Regions from separate parts of the Paenarthrobacter sp. NPDC018779 genome, predicted to be linked through region 1. Evidence: riboswitches for the same ligand, from Rfam matches in the RefSeq annotation. Region 1 holds a riboswitch; the other holds the start of a gene.
What was found. A riboswitch is a leader RNA that binds a small molecule or an ion and turns the genes downstream of it on or off. The one in region 1 is predicted to bind thiamine pyrophosphate.
Positions count from the first base shown of each region.

Region 2: another riboswitch for thiamine pyrophosphate. It lies ahead of thiC (phosphomethylpyrimidine synthase ThiC); the one in region 1 lies ahead of thiD (bifunctional hydroxymethylpyrimidine kinase/phosphomethylpyrimidine kinase).

Region 1 is NZ_JBIRZS010000001.1:60,982-65,628, reverse strand. It holds gene rpmA (50S ribosomal protein L27) at 75-338, opposite strand; gene rplU (50S ribosomal protein L21) at 398-706, opposite strand; gene thiD (bifunctional hydroxymethylpyrimidine kinase/phosphomethylpyrimidine kinase) at 1,050-2,570, opposite strand; TPP riboswitch at 2,562-2,660, opposite strand; gene ACH488_RS00325 (Rne/Rng family ribonuclease) at 2,734-4,647, opposite strand, start outside.
Region 2 is NZ_JBIRZS010000021.1:16,063-20,709, reverse strand. It holds gene thiC (phosphomethylpyrimidine synthase ThiC) at 1-1,657, opposite strand, end outside; TPP riboswitch at 1,652-1,759, opposite strand; gene ACH488_RS17855 (amidohydrolase family protein) at 1,845-2,927, shown strand; gene ACH488_RS17850 (VOC family protein) at 3,006-3,878, shown strand; gene ACH488_RS17845 (hypothetical protein) at 3,991-4,431, shown strand.

The DNA of each region.
Region 1 (4,647 bases):
GAACGATTGTAATGCGGTTAAAAGAACGGTGGAGCGGGCCTTTTGGGCCCGCTCCACCGGTTCAGAACTTGTTGTTACTCTGCAGCTGCAGCAGCAACGATGTTCACTACGCGACGGCCGCGGCGAGTACCGAACTCAACCGCACCAGCCTGGAGTGCGAACAGGGTGTCGTCGCCACCGCGACCCACGCCTGCACCGGGGTGGAAGTGGGTTCCACGCTGGCGAACGATGATTTCGCCTGCGGAAACTACCTGGCCACCGAAACGCTTGACGCCGAGGCGCTGTGCGTTGGAGTCACGACCGTTGCGAGTGGAGCTCGCGCCTTTTTTGTGTGCCATGTGAAATGCCTGCCTCTAAATATGTGGGGAAACTGAAAATCTGAACTGCGTAAGGAAAGTTACGCGATGCTCGTGATCTTGATCTTGGTCAGTTCCTGACGGTGACCCTGGCGCTTCTTGTAGCCGGTCTTGTTCTTGAACTTCTGGATGACGATCTTGGGACCACGGAGGTCCTCCAGGATCTCGGCCGTGACCTTCACCTTGGCCAGGTCCGCAGCAGCGGAGGTGACCTTGTCGCCGTCAACCAGGAGCAAGGCGGGCAGCTCAAGCGTGCTGCCGGCTCCACCGGGGACGCGGTTCAGCGTTACGTAGTCTCCAACGGAAACCTTTTCTTGGCGGCCGCCTGCGCGGACAATCGCGTACACCACTTGGGTACTCACTTCTCTCGACGTTTCTTACTAAATTTGCGTGCGGAACTCGAACCGGAATCAGGCCTGGTTCACGCTGTGCCTCAACGCCGTGGACTCCAGATCGAAGCCCGCGAGTCATCCCGTGAATAATTCCAGGGGGCATAACCCAAGTGTTGGCGTAAGCACCGAAGATCAAGATTACGCTAATTCGACCCTCGGCTGCAAATGAGGCCGGGTCCGGAAGCCACCGCGTGACGCTAGTCACCAGTAGGAACGGACTTTCCCGGCACCGTGCCCATACAGCCTACAGGCTCCTGGACGCTTTACCGGGATTTCACCTCTTCGACGCGCGGGTGGTCCTTTAGGCGTACAACCGCGGGGCGTCGAAGAAGGCAGTCTCATGGCGGCACGAATGGGCGAAAGCCTCCACCATGGCAGCCCGGTCCTGGCTGGAAGCGACCACCGCGGCCGCGTCTGTGAAGCCAATGGCCTTGCGGGTGGCCTCGGCGAAGTCTTCATCGGCGTAGGTCTTCAACCAGTCCGCATACGCGTGCTCCGACGGGGACCCTGCCTTGACGTAATTCGCGTGGAGCTGGTGTCCCACCTCGGCGTAGAGCCAGTAGCAGGGCAGGATCGCCGCGAGCAGCACGCCGTAGCTTCCAGAGGCCGAGGCCGCCAGCAGGTGGTCCACATAGGCCTTGGTGACAGGACCGGTGTGGGTAGCGGCCTGCCTGGTGCTCAGCCAATTCCGGTGCAGTTCGGATTCGACCTCGAGGCAGAGCTGCGAGGACCTGGCCCAGAACAGCTGTTCTTCCTCGGTGGGAGCGAGGGCACCTGCGCGTGCCAGCACCCGCGAATAGCCGTTGAGGTAAAGGGCATCCTGCGCGAGGTAGTAGTTGAACTGGGGTTCTGGGAGGCTGCCAGACTCCAACCCGTGGATGAAGTCGAGGCCGTAGATGGCGTCCAGTTCAGGTGCCGCTTCCTCCCACAGGCGGGCGGCGAAAGCCCCCGGGCCTCCAGCCTGCTGTGCTTGGTGGAAGTGGTTGATGGGGCCGCTGCCATGGCCCACCTCCAGCACATCCGCCGTGGCCAGGGCCTGCAGGAGCCAGGGCTTGACCTCCCGCAGCGACGCTTCCCAGTCTCCCGTCCGCGCCTGGACCGTGGCCAGCGCCGAGGACAATGAGCAGCCCGTTCCGTGGCTGTTCTTCGTCTCCACCCGTGGCCCTGCCACCGAGACAAAGTCCTGCCGCAGCAGCCCGTTCGTGTTGACGAGCGCATCGGGGCACTCGGCTCCTGCCAAGTGTCCGCCCTTCACCAGCACGGTGTTTCCGCATTCGGCAGCGAGCCGCTTGCCCTGTTCGAGGGCGGTGGACCAGTCCGTCGCCTCCGGCTCCCCCAGCAACATGGCCAGTTCAGGAATGTTGGGGGTGATGAGGTCGGCCAGCGGCAAAAGTTCGCGCAGTGCGGCTTCGGCGGATTCCCGGAGGAGTCGGTCACCACTGGTAGCTACCATTACCGGATCAAGGACCACGACGGCGGGACGCACCTTCTCGAGCCAGCCACGCACCTCGCCGATCACTTCGGCGTCGCCCAGCATCCCGATCTTGACGGCGTCGATGGTTACATCGCTGCTGATCGCCTCAAGCTGCTGCCGCAGGAAGTCCACGGGCGGGACATGGACGGCAGTAACACCCAGGGTGTTTTGCGCCGTGAGCGCCGTGACCACTGCCATCCCGTAGCCACCGTGGGCGGCAATGCTTTTCAGGTCTGCCTGGATTCCTGCGCCGCCGGAGGGGTCGGAACCGGCGATGCTGAGGACACGCGGGTATTGCCGGCCGGTGCGGGCCACGGCGTAGACGGCTGAATTCAACGATGAAGTCATGAGGGACATCCCTTCGCCGGTGCTAACCGGACAGGTTCAACGGGTCTGGATCTCAGCCCGGCCCAACGCCTGGCACCCCGTGTCAGTGACCAAGCCTAACGGACCGAGGGTCCGGCAGTAGCTACTGCCGGACCCTCGGTCCGTTACATGACGTTGGCAATGCCTAGAGTTCCGAGGCCGGAACCCCCACGCCGAGGATAATCGGCTCAGAAGCAGCGGACTCCTTCTTGGCCTGCTCCTGCGGCGCCTTGGCTTCATGGGCCGCTCCCCCACCGGTGGAAGCGGACACCTCGTGGTGCTCCACCGTGGTCTCGTTGGCAGCACCCTGCGCCCGGCTGGCGCTGCGGTTCCGGCGACCACGCCGACCGCGGGCACGGCTGGACGGATCGCTTTCCTCCGCAGCAGCCTGCCGGGACGGGACAGTTTCCGCCGGAGCAGCATCAGGGGCGGCCGGCTCATCCTGGCTTTCGACAGTCACAGGACCCCCACCCAGGTGGGAGAAAGCCTCGGCCAACAGGTCCAAAGTCATGGCAGGCTTCTCCGAAGCCGGCTCCTCGTGGTGTTCCACGAAGGGCAAGGCAACCTCTTCACCACCGAACCGGAGCACCGGCGTGGCACGCGGGGTGCCCTCGGCGCCGCTTGAATCCGGCACCTCGTCAGCGTGCTCCGCTCCAGCCCCGGTTGCGGCGGCGGCTGCGGCACGTGCTTCCTCCTCGGCCCGGTGAACCTCGTCATCGTGCAGGTGGGCAGCGTGCGCTGCAGCGGCAATCGTGGCCAGGGCAGCCCTGGTGGCCTGCGCTTTGGCCTGCCGGGCGGGGTCCACCGGCTCGGGCACCGGCGTCGAAGGCGCGGGAGAGGCAGCGGCGTGGACCGGCGTCGGGCTCTCTGCCGGCTGCCCCCCGCCCTTGCCGCGGCGGCGCTTCCGCTCAGTCCGGGTGGAAGGCTGCTGCTGGGTGTCGGCGTGCGGCCGGTGCTGCTCGGCGGCAACGACGTTGGCACGCCGATGCTCCACGGGCTCGTCGTGGGTCACCACACCGCGTCCGGCACAGTGCTCACACTGCTCGCCAAAGACCTCCAGCAGGCCCGTGCCCATGCGCTTGCGCGTCATCTGCACCAGGCCGAGCGATGTCACTTCGGCCACCTGATGCTTGGTACGGTCCCGGCCCAGGCATTCCACGAGGCGGCGCAGCACCAGGTCGCGGTTGGATTCGAGCACCATGTCGATGAAGTCGATGACGATGATGCCACCGATATCGCGCAGGCGCAGCTGGCGGACAACCTCCTCTGCGGCCTCAAGGTTGTTCTTGGTGACGGTCTCCTCGAGGTTTCCACCGCTGCCGGTGAACTTCCCGGTATTGACGTCCACCACGGTCATGGCCTCGGTACGGTCGATCACCAGGGATCCGCCCGACGGCAGGAAGACCTTGCGTTCCAGGGCCTTGTGGATCTGCTCGTCGATGCGCCAAGCCGAGAAAATGTCCTGGTCCTTGGTCCACTTTTCGAGCCGGCCCACCAGGTCCGGCGCCACATAGGTGACGTAAGCCTCAATGGTGTCCCAGGCATCGTCACCGGAAACGATCAGCTTCGAGAAGTCCTCGTTGAAGACGTCACGGACCACCTTGATGGTCAAATCGGGCTCGCCGTACAGCAGCTCGGGTGCCAGCACCTTCGTGGAGGACGCCTGGCCCTCGATGCCTTCCCACTGCGCACGGAGGCGGTTGATGTCGTGGGTCAGTTCCTCTTCCGAGGCGCCTTCGGCAGCCGTACGGACAATGACACCGGCGTTTTCCGGCAAACGGTCCTTCAGGATCCGCTTGAGGCGGTTGCGTTCGACGTCGGGCAACTTGCGTGAGATGCCCGTCATGGAACCGCCGGGGACGTACACCAGGTAGCGGCCCGGGAGGGAAATCTGGCTGGTCAGGCGTGCACCCTTGTGCCCGACGGGATCCTTGGTTACCTGCACCAGGACGGAATCGCCCGACTTCAGGGCGTTTTCGATCCGGCGCGGCTGGCCCTCGAGATTAACGGCATCCCAGTTGACCTCGCCGGCGTAGAGGACCGCGTTGCGGCCACGTCC
Region 2 (4,647 bases), on a different contig from region 1:
GCATGGAGCAGAACTTGGGTCCGCACATGGAGCAGAAGTGTGCCGTCTTGGCCGGTTCGGCCGGAAGCGTCTCGTCGTGGAAGGATTCCGCGGTGACCGGGTCCAGGGACAGGGCGAACTGGTCCCGCCAACGGAATTCGAAGCGCGCTTTGGAGAGGGCGTCGTCGCGTTCGTTCGCACCGGGATGTCCCTTGGCGAGGTCTGCGGCATGGGCTGCGATCTTATACGTGATCACGCCTGTCTTGACGTCGTCCTTGTTGGGCAGGCCCAGGTGTTCCTTGGGGGTCACGTAGCACAGCATGGCCGTGCCGTAGCGGGCAATCTCCGTGGCTCCAATGGCCGAGGTGATGTGGTCGTAGCCGGGCGCGACGTCGGTCACGAGGGGTCCCAGGGTGTAGAAGGGGGCGCCCTTGCACAATTCCTGTTGCCGTTCCACGTTTTCCCGGACCAGGTGGAACGGGATGTGCCCCGGCCCTTCCACCATGACCTGGACGTCGTACTCCCATGCACGCTGTGTCAGTTCGGCCAAGGTGTCCAACTCGGCGAACTGCGCGGCATCGTTGGCGTCGGCGGTGGCGCCGGGACGCAGTCCGTCACCGAGCGAGAACGCGACATCGTACTTGGCGAAGATTTCGCACAGCTCATCGAAGTGGGTGTAGAGGAAGTTCTCCTCGTGGTGGGCCAGGCACCAGCCCGCCATGATGGAGCCGCCACGCGAAACGATTCCCGTCACCCGGTTGGCCGTCAGAGGAACGTAGCGAAGGAGGACCCCCGCGTGGATGGTCATGTAGTCCACCCCCTGCTCGCACTGCTCAATCACCGTGTCACGGAAGATCTCCCAGGTGAGTTTGTTGGCTTCGCCGTTGACTTTCTCCAGGGCCTGGTAAATGGGGACCGTGCCGATGGGCACGGGGGAGTTCCGGATGATCCACTCGCGCGTGGTGTGGATGTCGTCTCCCGTGGACAGGTCCATGACAGTGTCGGCACCCCACTGGGTGGCCCACTGCAGTTTGTCCACTTCCTCGGCAATGGAGCTGGTCACAGCCGAATTGCCGATGTTGGCGTTGATTTTCACCAGGAAAGCCTTGCCGATGATCATCGGCTCGGATTCGGGGTGGTTGATGTTGTTCGGGATGATAGCGCGGCCTGCGGCCACTTCGCTGCGGACCAACTCAACGTCGCAGTTTTCCCGCAGCGCCACAAAGCGCATTTCCGGGGTCACGATGCCCTGCTTGGCGTAGTGCATCTGCGTGACGGTCTTGCCTTCTTTGGCGCGGCGGGGCACCGGCTGGGCGCCCTTCCATTCCGCCGACGCCGCGCCTCGGCGCACAGCCGACTTGCCGTCGTCGAGCAGGTTCCGTTCACGGCCGCTGTAGCTTTCGGTGTCCCGGCGTTCCTCTATCCAGGGCTGCCGGAAAGGACGCAGGCCCACTACCGGATCGCTGCCCGGTCCGGCGGTGCGGTACACCTGCAGGGGATCGTTGGCCTGGCCGTTGGGCGATGGCTCCAGCGCAATTTCGGTCACCGGTACGCGGATGCCGTGGCGGGGATCTTCCAGCCACGCCAGCGAATGGGACTTCAGCGACTGCGTGACCGTCTCCTCTGTGGGAACAGACTGGTTTTGGGCAGGGCTGTGCTGTGTTTCTGTGGTGCTCAAGGATTACTCACTTCCTTCGCCGGCATTACCCGGACAGGTTCAACGGTCGCAGACTGCGTCAGTCCGATCTCAGCCCCTGCAGGGGCCCCCGTGTGGTCGTAGACGAAGCTACCACAGCTCTCCGGGTGGTCCCAGTCACAAGCCGCCCGGCAGGACGTGGCCGGCGGGGGAGCACTAGGCTTCTGCCATGGCCAACATCATTGAATTCAGCGGCCCCGTGCTGGTCGAGGCCCACCAAGAGCACCAGGGAATGTGGTCTGTGGACGGCCTGCTGACCTTTCAACGGCCGCAGGAAGCGCCGGACGTAGTGCTCGAAGGCTGGGTCCTTCCCGGCTTCGTGGACGCCCACTGCCACATTGGCCTCGGTCCGGGCGGAAGCGTGGACGAGAAAACCACCTTGGATCAGGCAGAAACAGACCGGAACGCCGGCACGCTGCTGATCAGGGACGCCGGCTCGCCCAGCAACACTCGCTGGGTCCAGCAGCGCGCGGACCTTCCACGGCTGATCCGGGCGGGGCGGCACATCGCGCGGAGCCGCCGCTACCTTCGAGGCCTGGGCCACGAGGTGGAGCCCGATGAGCTGGTGGAGACAGTGCGCAAGGAAGCCCGCGACGGTGACGGCTGGGTGAAACTGGTGGGCGACTGGATAGATCGTGGCGTCGGAGACCTCGCCCCGTCGTTTCCCGCCGCCGTGGTCAAGGACGCCATTGCCGCTGCCCACGACGAAGGCGCCCGCGTGACCGCGCACTGCTTCGCCGAAGACACAGTGGACCAGATGCTCGACGCCGGTATTGACTGCATCGAGCACGCCACCGGTCTCTTGCCGCGGCACATCCCCCGTTTGGTGGAGCAGCAGGTGCCCATCGTGCCCACGCTGATCAACATCGCAACGTTCCCGGACATCGCCGCCCAGGCCATGCCCAAGTTCCCGGACTATGCCCGGCACATGACTGCCCTGTGGGAGCGGCGCCGCGAACGCGTCCTTGAGGCTTTCGAAGCGGGAGTCGCCATCTATACGGGTACGGACGCCGGAAGCGTCATCAAACACGGCCGGATCGCGGACGAAATGCAGGAACTGCACGACGCCGGCCTGCCGCCTGCCGCTGTCCTCAACGCTGCCACTTGGGGTGCCCGGGCGTGGCTGGGAGCCGACGCCATCAGTGAAGGCGCGAGTGCCGACGTCGTGGTTTGCGGAGAAGACCCCCGGCACAACCTGGCGACCGTCAGCGAACTCAACCATGTTGTTCTGCGGGGTGCGGTCATCCGCTAGGAATAAATTGAAGCTTCAAGTAATTTAGACAGATAGAGCGAGCCGAAAAGCGGCCACCTTCATTACCAGGAGCATCACATGACCACCTCATCCACCCAGGACCTGCTGCCTGCCGAACTCACCATGGGCGCGGTGATGCTCAAGGTCGGCGACATGAAAGTCATGGGCGACTACTACCAGCGCGCCCTGGGCCTCCAGGTGGTGGCCGAGCAGGATGGCGGCCTGTACTTGGGCCGCCAAGGCAAGCCGGTGGTGCATTTGGCCCCGGCCGCCGGGCTCCAGGTCCCCGGTCGCGGCGAGGCGGGCCTGTTCCATACGGCCATCCTTTTCGATGACCAGCCGTCGCTTGCGGCAACCATCGCCACAGCTGCCCAGTACGAACCGCGGGCATTCGTTGGCAGCGCTGACCATTTGGTGAGCGAAGCGTTCTACTTCACCGACCCTGAGGGCAACGGCATTGAGCTCTACTATGACAAGCCGCGCGAGGTCTGGCAGTGGGACGGTAAGAACGTGGTGATGGACAACGTGGCGCTTCCGCCGCAGGCCTACCTCCAGCAGTACCTCAGTGAAGAGGCTGTGACGGGACAGGCCAAGGCCGGCGCGGGAATCGGGCATGTCCACTTGCAGGTGGGTGACGTGGCCACGGCGCAGAAGTTCTATGTGGATACCCTGGGCTTCGAGCGGACTGCCGGGTGGCATGGCCAGGCGCTGTTCGTTTCGGCGGGTGGGTACCACCACCACATGGCCATGAATGTGTGGAACAGCCGCGGCGCCGGGCCGCGCCGCGACACCCTGGGCCTCGGTGAAGTGCTGATCGAAGTCCCTGATGACGATGACGTGCGGGCGCTGGCTGACCGCCTCAAGGTCGCCGGGCTGCAGAGTCACCACACCGGGAAGGAACTGCGCTTCGAAGACCCTTGGCGGAACCAATTGCGGGTTGCCGTCCGCTAGGGGCGTGTCGCACCGGCCGGGTGTCTGCTGCACTAGGCTGGGCAGTGGCGGGGAACGGGCCTGCGGGTCCGTATCCGCGACTTGTCAGCACGACGGAATGAGAGTAGTTCCCATGGGCTTTGCCGAAATTTTTGTAGCCACCCACGACGAAGCACTGAAGCGGGCTGCGGCCCTTGAACGCGGCGCCGACGTTGCCGGGTCCGCCGTCCGGATCGATGGCATCACTGATTTCGAAGTTGAACAACTTGGCGATCTTGCCGGGCAGGCCGTGCATGCTGCCGGGGCCGATTACGAGCTGGCCCTGGTGGACGTCACCAGCGACGCGCTCCTGGGTGTTCCCGAGGCCATGGTGCGTGCGCTGGCTGAACTCCTCAGCTATGAAAGCGAGGGAGACGGCAATGTCCTGGACGATGTCGCAGCCGCCTGGGCGGAGCAGGATGACATGCCGTTCGGTGCAACTGCATCCCGTGGATACGTCCAGCAGCTCGCCTCGCTGGCCACGGATGTGGAGAATGCAGACCGGGCTGGACTCTACGTCTGGTCGGTTGCCTGATCCTTTCACCACCCTGGTGGCGGGTCGGCGTGTGGGCAACGGCACACCGGCTCGAAGCGGCCAAGTCGTAATTGCGCCGCCCATCTGGCACAATGGACAGGTACTCGATCGGTGCGGCCCCTCTCTCCGTGCACGTATCTTGTCCTTCGAACCCCTTAGTATGGCCCGCCCCACGGGTGCAGAACACCGGGTTCACCCTCGTTTCAGAAACAGGAG